One region of the Mesorhizobium sp. M1066 genome, then DNA from elsewhere that is predicted to be linked to it. Evidence: predicted binding sites of a transcription regulator. Region 1 holds the regulator's gene; each other region holds the start of a gene.
What was found. The regulator PhoB, encoded in region 1, activates phosphate uptake and scavenging genes when phosphate is short. The targets are predictions, from matches to a motif close to TGTCATNNANCTGTCAT.
Positions count from the first base shown of each region.

Region 2: a site for PhoB is predicted at 2,384-2,400, ahead of phnC (phosphonate ABC transporter ATP-binding protein). Genes of this name have one in related genera too.
Region 3: a site for PhoB is predicted at 2,117-2,133, ahead of olsB (l-ornithine N(alpha)-acyltransferase). Genes of this name have one in related genera too.
Region 4: a site for PhoB is predicted at 2,252-2,268, ahead of phnF (phosphonate metabolism transcriptional regulator PhnF). Genes of this name have one in related genera too.

Region 1 is NZ_JAMYMR010000002.1:522,847-527,024, reverse strand. Features, by position in the region: gene pstB (phosphate ABC transporter ATP-binding protein PstB) at 1-767, shown strand, start outside; gene phoU (phosphate signaling complex protein PhoU) at 794-1,501, shown strand; gene phoB (phosphate regulon transcriptional regulator PhoB) at 1,518-2,207, shown strand; gene eglC (endo-1,3-1,4-beta-glycanase EglC) at 2,727-4,151, shown strand.
Region 2 is NZ_JAMYMR010000002.1:220,647-224,824, reverse strand. Features, by position in the region: gene phnE (phosphonate ABC transporter, permease protein PhnE) at 1-333, opposite strand, end outside; gene phnD (phosphonate ABC transporter substrate-binding protein) at 391-1,299, opposite strand; gene phnC (phosphonate ABC transporter ATP-binding protein) at 1,449-2,306, opposite strand; gene NKH52_RS04090 (hypothetical protein) at 2,532-2,720, opposite strand; gene NKH52_RS04085 (DapH/DapD/GlmU-related protein) at 2,737-3,354, opposite strand; gene phnL (phosphonate C-P lyase system protein PhnL) at 3,351-4,058, opposite strand; gene phnK (phosphonate C-P lyase system protein PhnK) at 4,119-4,178, opposite strand, start outside.
Region 3 is NZ_JAMYMR010000002.1:154,901-159,078, forward strand. Features, by position in the region: gene NKH52_RS03775 (response regulator) at 1-2,016, shown strand, start outside; gene olsB (l-ornithine N(alpha)-acyltransferase) at 2,197-3,072, shown strand; gene NKH52_RS03785 (trimeric intracellular cation channel family protein) at 3,216-3,848, opposite strand; gene grpE (nucleotide exchange factor GrpE) at 3,963-4,178, opposite strand, start outside.
Region 4 is NZ_JAMYMR010000002.1:214,359-218,536, reverse strand. Features, by position in the region: gene NKH52_RS04060 (carbon-phosphorus lyase complex subunit) at 1-1,097, opposite strand, end outside; gene phnH (phosphonate C-P lyase system protein PhnH) at 1,101-1,712, opposite strand; gene phnG (phosphonate C-P lyase system protein PhnG) at 1,712-2,173, opposite strand; gene phnF (phosphonate metabolism transcriptional regulator PhnF) at 2,306-3,055, shown strand; gene NKH52_RS04040 (zinc-binding alcohol dehydrogenase family protein) at 3,335-4,178, opposite strand, start outside.

The DNA.
Region 1 (4,178 bases):
AGTCGAACGAAGTGATCAAAATGCGCGGCGACAAGGTCGGCGTGTTCTATGGCGAGAAGCAGGCGCTGTTCGACGTCAATCTCGACGTCCGCCTGAATCAGGTGACGGCGCTGATCGGCCCCTCCGGCTGCGGCAAGTCCACCTTCCTGCGCTGCCTCAACCGCATGAACGACACCATCGATTCAGCACGGGTAACCGGCAAGATCACGCTCGACGAAGAAGACATTTACGACAAGAACATCGATGTCGTCGAACTCAGGGCGCGCGTCGGCATGGTGTTTCAGAAACCCAATCCGTTCCCCAAGTCGATCTACGAGAACGTCGCCTATGGGCCGCGCATCCACGGATTGGCCAAGCGCAAGGCCGACATGGATCAGATCGTCGAGTCGAGCTTGAAAAAGGCGGCGATCTGGAACGAGGTGAAGGACCGTTTGCAGGAACCTGGCACGGGTCTTTCCGGTGGCCAGCAGCAGCGTCTGTGCATTGCACGCGCCATCGCCGTGTCACCCGAGGTGATCCTGATGGACGAACCGTGTTCGGCGCTCGACCCGATCGCCACTGCTCGCGTCGAGGAACTGATCGACGAACTGCGTCAGAACTATACGATCGTCATCGTCACCCATTCGATGCAGCAGGCAGCACGCGTGTCGCAGCGCACCGCGATGTTCCATCTAGGCTATTTGGTCGAGGAGGGCGCCACCGACAAGATGTTCACCACCCCCGACGACAAACGCACCCAGGACTACATCACCGGCCGGTTCGGCTGAGCTCAGGCATACGAGGGACGAAGATCATGGGTGAACATACCGTCGCATCTTTCGATGAGGATCTGGAGCAGATCAGCCAACTGATCCGCGACATGGGCGATCTCGCCCGTTCGATGGTCAGTGGCTCGACCAAGGCTTTGCTCAATTCGGACAATGCGCTGGCGCAGCGCGTGGTTTCCGACGATGCCATCATGGATGCACGCCAGCGCGAGCTGGACGATCGCGCCATCACGCTGATCGCCAAGCGCCAGCCAATGGCCAACGATCTGCGTGCGGTGGTCGGTTCGATCCGCATGGCCGGCGACCTCGAGCGCATCGGTGACCTGGCCAAGAACATCGCCAAGCGCGTCGGCACTGTCGGGCTGAGCGTTACGCCACACGACCTTTCGCATTCGATCGACGCGATGGCGCAGCTGGTGCTGATCCAGGTGCAGGGGGTCGTCGACGAGTATGCCGCCGCTGACGCGGCAGCGCTTGCCACGCTCAGAAACAATGACGAACGCATCGACGTCAAATACACCTCGGTGTTCCGCGAGCTGCTGACCTACATGATGGAAGATCCCCGCAACATCACGGCGTGCACGCACTTGTTGTTCTGCGCCAAGAACCTCGAGCGGATCGGCGATCACGTGACCAACATCGCCGAGAATGCCTATTATGTTTTGACCGGCACGCAGTTGCCAGCCAATCGTCCGAAGCAGGACGAGACGGCAATGTCCGCGCCAGCGGCATAACAGGGGTGACCAGCCGATGATCGCACCACGCATCATGGTGGTGGAGGATGAGGAGCCGCTAGGCGTGCTGCTCCGCTACAACCTCGAATCCGAAGGCTACCAGGTCGAGGTGGTGACGCGCGGCGACGAGGCCGAGATCCGACTGCAGGAGAACGTTCCCGACCTTCTGGTGCTCGACTGGATGGTGCCCGCGGTTTCCGGTATCGAACTATGCCGGCGCCTGCGAATGCGTCCCGAGACCGAGCGGCTGCCGATCATCATGCTGACCGCGCGAGGCGAGGAAAGCGACCGCGTGCGCGGCCTGTCGACCGGTGCCGACGACTATCTGGTCAAGCCTTTCTCGACGCCGGAGTTCATGGCCAGGGTCAAGGCGCTGCTGCGCCGGGCCAAGCCGGAAGTGCTGTCCAGCGTGCTCAAGGTCGGCGACATCGTGCTCGATCGCGAGTCGCACCGTGTCTATCGCAAGAAGAGCGAGATCCGGCTTGGGCCGACGGAATTCCGCCTGCTCGAATTCATGATGCGCCATCCAGGCCGCGTGTTCTCGCGCAGCCAGCTGCTCGACAATGTCTGGGGCGAAACGATCTACATCGATGAGCGCACGGTCGACGTACATGTCGGGCGGTTGCGCAAGGCGGTCAACAACGGCCGCATGCCTGATGTCATCCGCACGATCCGCGGGGCGGGCTACGCGATCAGGGAAGACTAGGTGGCTGTTCCGTCCCGATAGATCGGGAAAACTCGATTAGCACGCGGTCGCCAACAGCCGGTGGAATGTTGCACTCGTCTCATCGATGGGGAGCGAGCACGTGACGCCAGGAGCGGTCATCCTCATCAGGTTTCGAATGACTGCATTTGGGCCAAAGCGACAGGCAGCTTCTCGCGTTTCCCGATCTCCCAAACTCTCTATTGGGCCCCGGCTGGCCAGGAAGCACGGCGAATTACTTGATACGTCGTCATCTTTCCCGCAGACTCCGACCAGAATGAATTTGAGTTAATTTAGATATACGTTCGTCGAATGACGCGTATTCTGCATAAATATACAATTTTAATAAATTACCTCAAGCTGCGAATCCTTTCCTATCTATTCATTGCTCGTCTTTCGATTGTTCAATGCGATCTCGGATCTAATGACGATTCCGTGGAACGATCTCGTTCTTTGCAACGTTGCTTTGAAAGCTGTCGCCGGACCTTTGACCAGGTCGGACGCCATGAGGAAGGATTTCTGATGAGCACGGTCTTAAACGCCAAGGGCATCCCTCTTGCCTACACCAGCGCTTCCACTCATTGGTTCTCGGCCACCGGGTCTGGACCGGAACTGCATGGCACCTCCGGCAACGACTCCTTCTGGGGAGACACCGGCGTCAATGTCACGATCTACGGTGGCGCCGGCGACGACTACTATCATCTCTATTCCACCAACAATAAGGTGGTCGAGGATCCTGGGGCAGGGATCGACACGATCGACACATGGATGAGCTACAAGCTCCCCGACAATTTCGAGAACCTCGTCGTTACCGGCACCAACCGATTTGCGTTCGGAAATGCGGTGGACAACATCATCAAGGGCGGGTCGGGTCACCAGACGCTGGATGGCGGCAAGGGAAATGATGTCCTGATCGGCGGCGATGGCGCCGATACTTTCGCCATCTCCAAAGGTAATGGAAGCGATCTTATCTTCGACTTCGGTGCGACCGATGCGGTCCGGCTTGACGGCTACGACTTCACTTCGTTCGATGCCGTCCGTTCACAGATGGTCCAGGTGGAATCGAACGTGATGCTGAACCTCGGATCCGACGAGATCCTGGTGTTCAAGAATACGACCATCGACAAGCTGCAGCCCACCCAGTTCGAACTTCCGATCGACAAGTCCGCAATGACGCTGTCCTTCTCCGACGATTTCAACACGCTGAGCCTTCGGGACGGGCAGGACGGCACCTGGAATTCCAATTTCTGGTGGGGAGCGCCGAACGGCAGCACGTTGAGCAGCAATGGTGAGTTGCAGTGGTATATCGACGCCAATTATGGCCCAACGAGTTCGGTCCATCCGTTCAGCGTTGAGAACGGCGTCCTCACCATCACCGCCGCGCAGGCGCCGGAGGACATCAAGCCTCTGATCAACAACTACGAATACACCTCGGGGATCCTGACGACCCACGACACCTTCTCGCAAACCTACGGCTATTTCGAAATGCGGGCGGATCTCCCTGAAACAGCCGGAGCCTGGCCGGCGTTCTGGCTGCTTCCGGAGGACGGATCGTGGCCGCCGGAGCTGGACGTTGTCGAAACGCGTGGCCAGGACCCGAACACGCTCTACATGACGGCGCATTCCAATGAGACGGGAGCGCACACGAAGGTTTCGTCAACGGTGAACGTTGCGGATACCGACGGTTTCCACACCTATGGCCTGCTCTGGACGAAGGATGAGCTTGTCTGGACCTATGATGGTGTAAAGGTCGCTCAAGCAGCGACGCCGGCCGACATGCACGATCCTATGTATATGCTGGCCAATCTCGCGGTGGGCGGCATTGCCGGCCAGCCTCCTGACCATCTGGCTACGCCAGCGGAGATGAAGATCGACTACATCCGCGCCTATACGCTGGACGACCTGCAGCACCACCCCTTGGACATCGCCGGCGACCATTCGGTCTAAGCGACGCCCTGATGTTGGGGCCATGAG
Region 2 (4,178 bases), 300 kb from region 1:
GATGTAGAAGCTGCCCCAGACATAGGAGCGGCCAAGCGGAAAGTTGAATTCCTGGGTGCCGGTGTCATGCGGGGAAGCGATGTCGAACATCGCCCGCCAGACATCGTTCCAGTCCTTGGGGACGAGCCAGCTCAGGAAGTCCAGCAAATGCGGCAACCGGTCGAAGAAATGCCCGGCATTGGCTTCGTCGGCGAACCACATGGTGCTGCCGAGCGCGACGATGAGAAGGCCGACACCGATGGCGGTGTAGAGCCGGCGCAAGGACGTCTGGCGACGCCAGGCGTCGGCCATCTGGTGAGTGGCGCCGGAAGGGGCTGTCACGGAAAGGGTCATGATCGGACATGCAAGAAGGGCGGCGTTTTCTCGACGCCGCCCTTCCTGATTTCGCCGTTAGCCGCCAATGGCTGCCTTACGGGCTTCGACGATGACGTCGTAGAAGTCCGCCTTAACCGGGACGTAGCCGGTAAAGTCGCCGCCTTCGACGCCTTCGAAGCAAGCCTTGTCCTTCTTCGGCAACTGCGTGAAGAAGTCGGCGAGCTTGGCGGTCATTTCGTCGCCGAGCGCGGTGCGCACGACCAGCGGGCCGTTCGGGATCAGGCCCGAGCGCCAGACTTCGACGAAGTCGTTGGGGTCGACGGCGCCCTTGGCGACTTCCTTGTGGAAGGTGCCCGAGGTGTAGCCGTCCTTGAAGTCGCCGATACCGGAGGAATCGTCCACCGCCACATCGACCTTGCCGTCGCGCACGGCCAGAACATTGTTCTCGTGGCCGCCGTTGAACTGGGTCGAAGCGAAGAAGGTTTCGTTCGAAGCGCCGGTGTCCTTCGGGATCTGGGTCAGCGGGATCAGATAGCCGGAGGTCGAATCCGGATCGGCGTAGCCGAGCTTCTTGCCCTTGGCCGACTTGATATCGGTGATGCCGGAGGATTTCAGCGCCAGACCGATCGAATAGTAGCCGGTGGCGCCGTCGGTCTGCTGGGTGGTGAGGATCGGGGTGACCGCCTTCGGGTCCTTGAGAGCGATGCTGGCGTAGCCGGAAGCGCCGAGTTCGGCGAAGTCGAGCGTGCCGCCAAGCAGGCCCTGGATGACGCCGTCATAGTCGGCGGCGGGGAACAGCGAAACCTTTTCGAAGCCGAATTCGGCCTTCAGATGGTCGGCGAGGCACTGGTAGTTGCGCAGCCGGTCGGTTTCGTTTTCGCCGCCGAGGATGCCGACGCGAAATTCCTTCATGTCGGCGGCATGGGCCATGCTGGTCGCCATGGCGAGCACCGAAACGGCGCTGAAAACCATCTTCCTGAACATCTGTAATCTCTCCTGTAGGTTCCGGCCCCGCGCCGGCAGCGTTCTCGATTTTGACAGGTGCCCTTGACGCGGGCTGTCGATCCAGGCCGCTCTCTTGTTTGTCCATGATCTTGCCCGAAAACCGGATTCCACTTTTCGGGATCATGGACTCAATATCCCGGGAATGCGGGTTCGAGCGGTCCGGCGGATGCGGCGATTTTTCGGCTGAAGGCAACGCTGGTCGAGGTGATGGCCTCGGAGATTTCCTGGCCATTGCTGTCGGCGCCGTAGACGAGGCGCACGGCCTCGCGGTTGAGTTCTTCCGGCGGGCCGTCGAAGACGACCTTGCCGGCGGCCATGCCGATGATGCGATTGCAGTAGGTGCGGGCGGTGTCCAGCGTGTGAAGATTGGTGACGACGGTGATGCCGTCGCGCAGATTGATGTCCTGCAGCGAATCCATCACCACCTTGGCGTTGAGCGGGTCGAGCGAGGCGATCGGCTCGTCGGCGAGGATCACTTTGGGCTGCTGCATCATGGCGCGGGCAATGGCGACGCGCTGCTGCTGGCCGCCCGACAAGGTGCCTGCGGGCTGCAGCGCGGTGCGGGCGATGTCGAGCCGCTCGAGTGCCGCGACCGCCTCGGCGCATTCGGCGCGCGAGAACATGCCGAACAGGTTGGTGATGGTCGAACGGTGGTTCAGCTTGCCGAGCAGCACGTTGGTCAGCACGTCGAGGCGCGGCACCAGGTTGAACTGCTGGAAGATCATGGCGCAGTCACGCTGCCAGCGCCGCAGCGGCGAGCCGCGCAATTGGGAAACCTCGGCGCCGTCAAAAAAAATCGACCCCTGGCTGGGATCGATGAGACGGTTGATCATGCGCAGAAGGGTCGATTTGCCGGCGCCCGAACGGCCGATGACGCCGACCATCTGACCCTGCGGGATCGCGATGTTGATGTCGCTGACGGCGGTGTTCTTGCCAAATCGTCGGCTGACACCGCGGATTTCGAGCGTGGCAGAGCTTGCTGACATGGGGCAGGTTCCAGTCCGGACCATTGATCGTCAGGCTCTCGCCTAGCGCAGCCATATGAACCTGCCGTGTCGCGGTGATGTCAGTTTTGTTACGCTCCACAGGCCGGAGTCTACGGCAGGCCCAGGACCAGCAGTTTCCTCGAAGTGCTCCATGTCCCTGAAGCTGCAGAAGGGGGCGGCTTGATTTCGACTACGGGAGCCTGCTGTTCAAAAAGTGCCAGGCAATCATCGAACAGGCCCCAGCCATGCGGCGGCCCGATCATCCGCAAGATGCTGGATCTGGTAGGCGAAGGTGGTGTGGAGGACGTAGGCGTCGTAATCGGGATGCCGGTAGCCGAACGGCACGGCCAGCGCATTACGCCAAGCCGCATCCTGCGCCGGTGGTGTGTCAGGGATATGAACAGGTTCGCCCATGACGAAATGTGATGGCTTATCCGCCGTATTTTTCCAGAAAAGCCTCGGCCTCAAGCGAACGAAAATCATCCAACGCGGCGCGCAGCCTTGCATGGTCCCAGTCCCACCAGGCAAGCGCCTGATAGCGCCCGGCGGTGCGGCGATCGAAGCGCTCGCGGATCGGTTTGGCCGGCACACCGCCGACGATGGTGTAGGGCGCGACATCCTTCGAGACGACGGCTCCGGCGCCGACCGCGGCGCCATCGCCGACGGTGACGCCGGGCAGGATGGTCGAGCCGTGACCGAGCCAGGTATCGTGGCCGATGGTGACCCGCTTGGCGCGGCGTTGGGCGAAGAATTCGCTCTCGTGCTCGGCATCGTCCCAATAGTCCGAGGCGCGATAGGTGAAGTGATGCAGCGTCGGCCGCCAGGTCGGGTGGTTGGTGGCGTTGATGCGAACGCTGGCCGCGATGTTGGCGAACTTGCCGATCGTCGCACACCAGACTGAGCAGTCCTGCATCATGTAGGAATAGTCGCCAAGTTCGCTTTCAGAAACCCGGCTGCGGTCGGCGATCTCGGTCCAGCGGCCCAGCGTCGAATTCTGAACATCCGCCGTCGGGTGGACCAGCGGCGTCTCGGACAACTTCCTGGTCATGCGGCGATTTTTCCGGGAGCGAAAGCGGTGACGTCGATGATGCGGTCGGCAACTGCGTCGCGCACATCGTGGTCATGGAAGATGCCAAGCAAGGCGACATCAGCCGCCTTCTTGGCGGCGATGAGTTCGATCACGACATCGCGGTTCCTGGCATCGAGCGAGGCGGTCGGCTCGTCGAGCAGCAGGATCGGGTGCTCGGTGATGAAGCCGCGCGCGATGTTGACGCGCTGCTGCTCGCCGCCGGAGAAGGTCGCCGGCGGCAAAGCCCAGAGTTTCTCCGGCAGGTTGAGCTGCGCCAGCAAGGCGCGTGCCTTGCCGCGGGCAATCTCGCGATCCTCGCCACGCTCGACCAGCGGCTCGGCGACGACGTCGAGCGCCGAGACGCGCGGCACGGTGCGCAGGAACTGGCTGACATAGCCGATCGTTTGCCGGCGCACAGCAAGCACGGTGCGCGGGCTGGCGGTGGCGAGGTCGATCAGCCCATCATCGTGCGTGACGATGATCTGGCCTTCGTCGACGGCGTAGTTGCCGTAGAGCATCTTCAGGATCGAACTCTTGCCGGCACCGGACGGGCCGCCGAGCACGGTGCATTCGCCAGCCCTGATCGAGAACGAGACACCGGCGACAACAGGCAGTTTGATGCCGTCACGCAGATGCATGGTGAAGCTTTTGGCAACGTCGGAGACAACGAGGGGGGTTGGCATCAGAAGGTGCTCCAATGGTTATTCGTTTGCAGGCCAGAGGGGGGTGCCTTGGCGCCATCGTCAAACCTGCAGAATCGAGGAAACAAGCAATTGCGTGTAAGGCGCACGCGGGTCATCGAG
Region 3 (4,178 bases), 370 kb from region 1:
CATCGCACCTCTGCCCTTCTTGACGAAACCACCGCCCGCAGCCGAGCCGAGATCGAGACGCTGGCCGACCGCATGTGGGAGATGCAGGAGAGCGACGAGCGCTTTCGCGGCCTGATCGACGCGCTTGGCGATCTCGTCATCCATCGCGACCGCGATGGCTACATCGTCTATGCCAACAAGGTCTTCGCCGATCTCGTCGAGATCGACCAGCGCGACCTTGCCGGCAAGACCCTGGCAGAACTCGGCATCGAGGTCGGCATGGTTCCCGATGCCGCCTTTTCCGACCATGAGTGTCTGAGTTCCACCGATGTCTCTATCAGCACGCCGAGCGGGCAGCGCTGGTTCTCCTGGATCGAACTGTCGGTGCGCGACAAGGACAGCGGCGCGGTTTCGCACCGCGCCATCGCCCGCGACATCACCGCCCGCAAGCGCGCCGAATCCTCGCTGATCACCGCACGCGAACGTGCCGAATATGCCAGCCAGGCCAAATCGCGCTTCCTCGCCACCGTCAGCCATGAAATCCGCACCCCGATGAACGGCATCATGGGCATGGCCAGGTTGCTGGCCGACACCAGCCTGTCGCCGGAGCAGCAGACCTATGTCGGCGCCGTCTCGACCTCGGCCAGCGCATTGCTTGCCCTGATCGAGGATCTTCTCGACTATTCCAAGATCGAAGCCGGGCGTTTCGACCCCGAGCCGCAGCCGATGTCGGTGCGCGAGATCGCCGACAACATCATCGAATTGCTGGCAGCGCGCGCCTTCGCCAAGGATATCGGGCTGGGTTGCCATGTCGAACCCGACGTGCCGCAATTGATCACCGCCGATCCGGGCAAGGTCAGGCAGGTGCTTCTCAACCTCATCGGCAACGCCATCAAGTTCACCGACAGCGGCGGCGTGCTGGTGAGCATAGCACGCGCACGCACCGAAACCAGCGACCGCATATGCTTCACCATAGCCGATACCGGTCCGGGCCTGCGTGATGCCGACTTGGAGCGCATCTTCGAGGAGTTCGAGCAGGCCGACGGCACGTCGACACGCACACATGGCGGGGCCGGCCTCGGCCTTGCCATCTCCAGACGCCTGGTGGCCGCCATGGGCGGCACGATCTCGGTATCCAGCCGGCTCGGCCAGGGATCCGAATTCGTCTTCGAAATCCCTGCGATAGCGGCCACCGAAGCGCCGCAGGGCCATCAGAATGCTCTCTCGGGCAGACGCGCGGTGATCCTGTCGAAGAACGCCGTCGAGGCCGACGCAATCGCCCGCACCATCCGCGCCAATGGCGGCGCGGTCGACATCGCCACCACTCCCGCACAGGCCGCGCCTTTCGCCGCCGGCTGCGATGCGATCCTGGTCGATGCAGCGATGGAAGAAGGCGACGGAAGGCTGCTCAAGCGCCTGCGCCAGAGCGGTTTCTCCGACTGTGAGGCGATCACGCTGATCGCGCCGACCGATCGCGGCATGCTTGGCGAGTTCCGCGCCAGCGGCTACGCAACCTTCCTGGCCAGACCGGTGCGTGGCGGAACACTTCTGCGTGTGCTGTTGAGCAGCCATGCTCCGAGCCTCGGCCCGCCGCAGCCGGAAAGGCGCGGCGCGCTGACGCTGCGCACCGTCGGCAACCGCCAGCGCGGCCTGTCGGTGCTGATCGCCGAGGACAATGACATCAACGCCATGCTGGCCCGCGCCACGCTGCTGAAGGCCGGGCATCGCGTCAAGGTGGTCGGCAACGGCAAGGCCGCCGTCGAGGCTGTCACCGGCGCCGCGCACAAGGACCGCTTCGACGTGGTCTTGATGGATCTGCACATGCCGGTGATGGACGGGCTGGACGCGATCGCCGCCATCCGCCGCCATGAGGAAGAAAGTGCCGTGCGGCCGGTGCCGATCATGGTGCTGTCGGCCGACAGCCAGGAAAAGACCCGCCATGCGGTGTTGGCTCATGGCGCCAGCGGCTTTGTCACCAAGCCGCTCGACCCCGAGGCGCTGGTCAATGCCGTCGAGGGGCAGGTCGTCGCGGCCTGAGCTTTCCACCGCCATTCGGCACGGGCGATCACTTAAACGTAGCCGGTTGATCGTATTCGCCAGCCGACGAAGTATTGCCCATGACGTCGTATCACGGTACTGTCACAATCCTGTTGCACCTACACCGTATCCCCGTGCCAAGAGGGATGGCTCGAAGGAGAATCACTCGTGCATACAGTTATGCCGGAATGTGACACTCGGCCGAACGCCAGCAGCGCCTTGCTTGCCGGACGTAACGTCGATTCCGTCATAAAGGGCGCTGCGCTGGGCCGTATAGGCAATCTTGAAGTGCGGCTCGCTCGCAACGAGGCCGAGATCGCGGCCGCGCAGGAAGTGCGCTACCGGGTGTTCTACGACGAACTTGGCGCCAGGAAGGACCTGTTCCAGGCCCATGACCGCCGGGACGCCGATCGGTTCGATCCGCTCTGCGACCATCTGCTGGTTTTGGACACCACGCTTTCCGGTCCCGAACATCGCCGCATCGTCGGCACATATCGGCTGCTGCGGCAAGAAATCGCGGCCACGGCCGGTGGCTTCTATTCCGAAGGTGAATTCGAGCTGACCAAGCTCATTGCCCGTCACCCCGGCCAGCGTTTCCTTGAACTCGGCCGCTCCTGCGTGTTGCCGGAATACCGCTCGAAGCGCACCATCGAGGCGTTGTGGCAAGGTATCTGGGCTTACATCAATCATTACGAAATCGGTGTGATGACCGGCTGCGCGTCCTTTCACGGCACCGTGCCGGCGGCGCATGCCGAGGCGCTCACCTACCTCGCCCACCACTGCCGGACGAATTCGGCCTGGGACGTGCGCGCGGTGTCCGGGCGCTATTGCTCGATGGATCTGATGCCGATCGAGGCCGTCAATGCCAAGGCGGCGATCGCCGCGATGCCGCCTTTGGTCAAGGGCTATCTGCGCGTCGGTGCCCGCATCGGCGATGGTTGCGTCATCGATCGCGAATTCTCGACGGTCGATGTGTTCGTCGTGATGCCGGTCAAGGAGATCGGCGCACGCTACGTCAACTATTATGGCGGCGAAGCCCAGCGCTTCGCGGCGTGAGTGAGTAGGCAGTAGTAGTCAGTAGTCAGTAGTCAGTAGTCAGTAGTCAGTAGTCAGTAGTCAGTAGTCAGTAGTCAGTAGTGAAGACGCCACGATTAACCTCCTGTGACTACTAATTATTCCCTATTCCCTATTCCCTCTCTTCACGGAATATCTTCCGGCCGCCTGCCGGGTCGGCTTTTGTAGGACGGAAACGACCAGCCGAATTTGAGCGCACCGCCGCGCACGAGGAACGCCGCCGCAAAGCCGGCAAGGTCCGAGGCGAGCGGCGGCAGGCCGGCAAGATCGCCAAGCGTGTAAAGGCCGGCACCCGCAAGGGCCGCCGTGACGTAGATTTCGGGCCTGAGCAGCACCGATGGCTCGCCGGCAAGGAGATCACGCAAAATGCCGCCGAAAGTGGCGGTGAGCACGCCGGTGATGACGGACACGACCGGCGAGCCGGTAATCGCAAGCCCCTTGGCCGCGCCCATCACCGAAAAGGCGGCGAGCCCGACGGCGTCGAGCCAGAGCAGCCATTTCCAGCGCGATTCGACACGATGCGCGCTGAAGAAGACCAGCACCGCAACCGCGGCGCAGACCAGCACATAGCCGGAGTTCGCGACCCAGAAAACCGGCAGGTTGAGGATAACGTCGCGAAGCGTGCCGCCGCCTATCCCGGTGACGCTGGCCAGGAACAGAAAGCCGATGATGTCGAGCTGCTTACGCGAAGCCGCAAGCGCCCCGGTCGCCGCGAAGACGGCGACACCGGCATAGTCGAGAAGCGCGATAGGGTTCATGGGGCTAAGGCAGTAGGAGCTAGGGATTAGGCAGTAGGAATAGCACGAAGCCGCGCGATTGATACGACTGCCCTAGTTTCCCTACTGCCTACTGCCTACTGCCTATTCCTTGCCTCACGCATCTTTCTCAGCCTGTTCGTTCACCGGCCCCGGCTCAACCGGTGCTTCAGCGGCGGCGAACTTTGGCCCGCCCTTGGCGACGCCGACCATGGCCGGGCGCAGCACGCGGTCGCCGATCGAATAGCCCGGCTGCACGACCTGGACCACGGTGTTGGCCGGAACATCCGGATTGGGCACTTCGAACATCGCCTGATGGAAATTGGGATCGAA
Region 4 (4,178 bases), 310 kb from region 1:
CGCTTCTCTTCGACCTTCGCCGGGTTTTCGCGGGCGTCGTATTCGGCGCGCATGCGGCGCACGAGGTCGAGTTCGGCCTGGAAGTCGACATAGTGCGGCAGCTTCAGATGTTCGACGAAGCCGGTCGCCTGGACGTTGTCGGAATGCGAAATGACGAACTCCTCGTCCTGCGCGGCGGCGACGACATCCTCGCCGAGTTCGGAGGCGCGCAGCGCCCGGTCGCAAAGCGCCATCGCCATCGCCTTGCGCTCGCTCTGGCCGAAGACCAGGCCGTAGCCGCGGGTGAACTGCGGCGGCGCCTTGGCTGAGCCTTTGAACTGGTTGACCATCTGGCATTCGGTGACGCGGACAGTGCCGAGCGGGACAGCGAAGGGCAGTTCGGGCACGTCGAGCTCAAGCTCGACCTCGCCGATGCGGATCTCGCCGACGAAGGGATGGTTGCGGGCATAGCCGCGCTGGGTGGAATAGCCGAGCGCCAGCAGGAATCCCTCGTCGCCGCGTGACAGCGCCTGCAGGCGGATGTCGCGCGCCATCGGGAATTCCAGCGGCTCGCGGGTGATGTCGCCGGGGACATGGTCCTGCGGCATGTCGCCGTCCGGTTCGATCAAGCCTTCGCGGGCGAGGATCGCCGAGACGCGCGGCATGGCTTGCGCTTCCGTCTCGCGCAGCAAGGGCTGGGCGACGTCGGCGCCGGCGGCAAGCTCGGGATCGAGCAGCCGGTGGGTGTAGTCGAATGTGGGCCCGAGCAATTGGCCGCCGGGCAGGTCCTTATAGGTCGCCGACACGCGCCGCTCGACCAGCATTCCGGCGGTGTCGATGGGCCTGGTGTAGCCGAAGCGCGGCAGCGTGGTGCGATAGGCGCGCACCAGGAAGATCGCCTCGATCAGGTCGCCGCGCGCCTGGACGATTGCGAGTGCCGCCAACTCACGGTCGTAGAGCGAGCCTTCGCTCATCACCCGATCCACGCCGAGCGCCAGCTGCTCGACGATCTGGTCGAGGCGAAGGGCCGGCACCGAACGGTCGCCGCGTCGGCGGTCGGCAAGCAGGCTGTGGGCGTTGGCGATTGCGGCTTCGCCACCTTTTACCGCGACATACATTTTTTACGCCTCCATTGTCTTGATGCGCGTCGTGCGCGGCAGGCAGGCAATGCCATCTGATGTGGCGAGTATGATGTCGACGCCGCGCGGAAAGCGCTGGTTATTCTGCTTCCACTGCTCGACGAAATGGCGCGGCATCTGTGCCGGCGCGATCGTGGCGCTGGTTTCGATGCCGGGACCTTCGAGCAACAGCGGCGTGCCGGACACGAGATCGCCGACTTGCAGGATCAGCGTGGTCGAACGGTCGGGATAGTCCTGGGTGCCCTGCGAAAAACCATCGAGCGACATCATCTCGGCCGGGGCCGCGATGAAGGCGAAATGCGCATCGGCCGGTGTGTTGGCCAATGGCGCGCCGGTGTGGAACCCAAGCCAGGGTCTGATCGCGGTGGAAGCTTGCAGGGTCTGGTCGAGCCAGAGCGGGGTGTCGTTATCGCACAGCGCCAGTGCGATGGCGCCGGCGGCCGCCGAGAGCGGCGCCGGCGGGCGGGCGAAGGCCGGCAGCGGCTGCACGCTGCCTGGCCGCGCCATTGCGTCCATGACGGCGCGGAACACCGTCTGGGCATTGAAGACCGGATCGGCGAAACCGCCCTCTATCGATTGCGCTGCAATGTCCATCAGTCTTCTCCGCGAACCATGGTGAAGAAATCCACCTTCGTTGCCGCCGTCTCGGCGCGGCGTTTTTCATGCGCTGCGGTCAGAGCCGACCGCAGGGGCGCTATCAGTCCGGTCTCGACTTCATTGCGGCGGGCAGGGTCCTGCCACAGCGCGTCGGCGATGGCCGCCAGCTTCGCCTTCTGCTTGTCGCGGCCAAGCGCATAGCAATGTCCGACCTGCCCGGAGGGCAGCCGGACGGTGGCGCGGGTGACGGTCGCCTCGCCGACGTTGAAGGGCGCGCCGCCGCCGCCGATGCGGCCGCGCACGGTGACCAGCCCGGTCTCGGGGCCGCGCAGCAGTTCTGCTTCCGAAGGCAATCCGGCTTCATTCCAGAGCCGGACGATGTCATCGCCGCTGGATTGCGCCAGTGTCGCCATGGCGGCCTTGCGCTCGGCCTGGTCGCGGGCTTCCTGTCCTCGCATCAGCAGCATTCCTCTTTGTCAATTTGTCTATTGATATAGACAACTATACAAATTATACCTATTATCTAACGCGTGTCCATGACGGGTGGATGACAGCGATATAAGACTGGGCGCTGGAAGGTTGGGGCAATGATAGTCGGGCGGCTGGCAGCGGACAGCATCGAGCGGCGCAGTGGCGTTTCGCTGTGGCGGCAGATCGCCGACAAGATCCTGCATGCGATCGCCATCGGCGATTTCACGGAGAATGCAGCGTTGCCGCCGGAGGTGGCGCTGGCAGAACGCTATGGCGTCAACCGTCACACGGTGCGCAGCGCCATATCGGCCCTTGTAAGGGAAGGCGTGCTGCGGGCCGAGCAGGGGCGCGGCACCTTCGTACTGTCGCGCAAGCGGCTGTCCTATCCGATCGGCGCGCGCACACGCTTTTCGACAGGGCTGCAAGGGCAAACGACGGAACGGCACATCGTCCTGCTCGCCTCGTCGATCGAGCCGGCCAGCCAGCGCGTTGCCGAGGGCCTTGGCCTTGCCAGGGGAGCCGATGTGATCCGGTTGGAAACGCGCGGCGAAGCCGACGGACGGCCGGTGTCGCGTGCTGCCGGCTGGTTCGAGGCCCGGCGCTTTGCCGGCATCGATGCCGCGATGGCGCAAACCGGCTCGATCACCGCATCGCTGGCGCGTTTCGGCATCGACGACTATCTCCGGCAATCGACCGTGCTGTCGGCGCGCCATGCCGATGCGGCGGACCTTGCCGACCTCGACCTGCTGCCGGGCGCCATCGTGCTGGTCACGGTTGCCGTCAACGTCACGCCGGACGGCCAGCCGATCCAGTTTTCCGAGTCGCGCTTCCCGGCCGAGCGGGTGGAGCTGAAGCTGTCGGCGCTGTAGCTAACGTCGTCATCCTTGGGCGAAGCAGGAGCGCAGCTCCGTCGCGGAGACCCAAGGATCCATGCCGCGATCTCGGGCGAAGAGCGCAGCGGCGCAGAATTCTGCACCGAAGCAACGCTCTCAGGTCACGGCATGGATCCTATGGTCTGTGCCGCGTCGCTTCGCTCCTCGCTCCGCCATAGGATGACGAAGCGATGGATGTTGCGGCTAGTCGCCAAAGCATCAGATCTACCAAGTTGGGCGCTCAACGATCTCCGAATTCGTGTCGAACAGGCGCCTCTATCCGACCTCGATCACAGCCTTGATCAGGCCGGATTTCTCGTGTGCCCAGCGGGCGAGATCGCGCGGCGTGCCGGCGAGTGTGGTGCGGTGTGTGACGAGCTTGGCCAGGGGCACGGCGCCGTTGCGGATCGAGGCGGCGACGTGATCGAAGTCGGCGCGCAGCGCGTTGCGGCTGCCGATCAGCGTCATCTCGCGCTTGTGGAATTCCGGATCGGAAAAGCTGATGTCGTCCTTGACGACGGAGACCAGCACCAGCGTTCCGCCATGCGCGACATGGGCGAAAGCCGACTGCACCGATTGGGTGTTGCCGGTGGCGTCGAAGACGACATCGAAGCCTTCGCCTGATGTCGCTCCCTTGACCAGATCGGGCACCGCGCCGCGCGACCCGTCGAGGGTCTGGAAACCAAGCTCATTTGCGGCCAAGGCGAGCCTTTCACTGCTCATGTCGAGCAGCGTCACGTCGAGCCCGGCGATGCGGGCGAAGATGGCGGTGCCGAGCCCGATCGGGCCAGCGCCGATGACCAGCGTGCGGGCGCCGGGGTCGGCGCGGGCGCGCCGCACTGCATGCGCGCCGATGGCCAGGAACTCGACTGCGGCGGCGTCGGCCAGCGAAAGGCCGTTGGCGGGATAGAGATTTTGTGCCGGCACCAGAATCCGTTCGCACATGGCGCCGTCTCGATGCACGCCCAAGACCTCGATCCTGACGCAGCAATTGGGCTTGCCGTGCCGGCAGGCGATGCACTTGCCGCAGGAAAGATAGGGGTTGATCACCACGGGCTCACCAACGGCAAGATCGACGCCGTCGCCGGCCTCGACGATCGTTCCCGACACCTCATGGCCC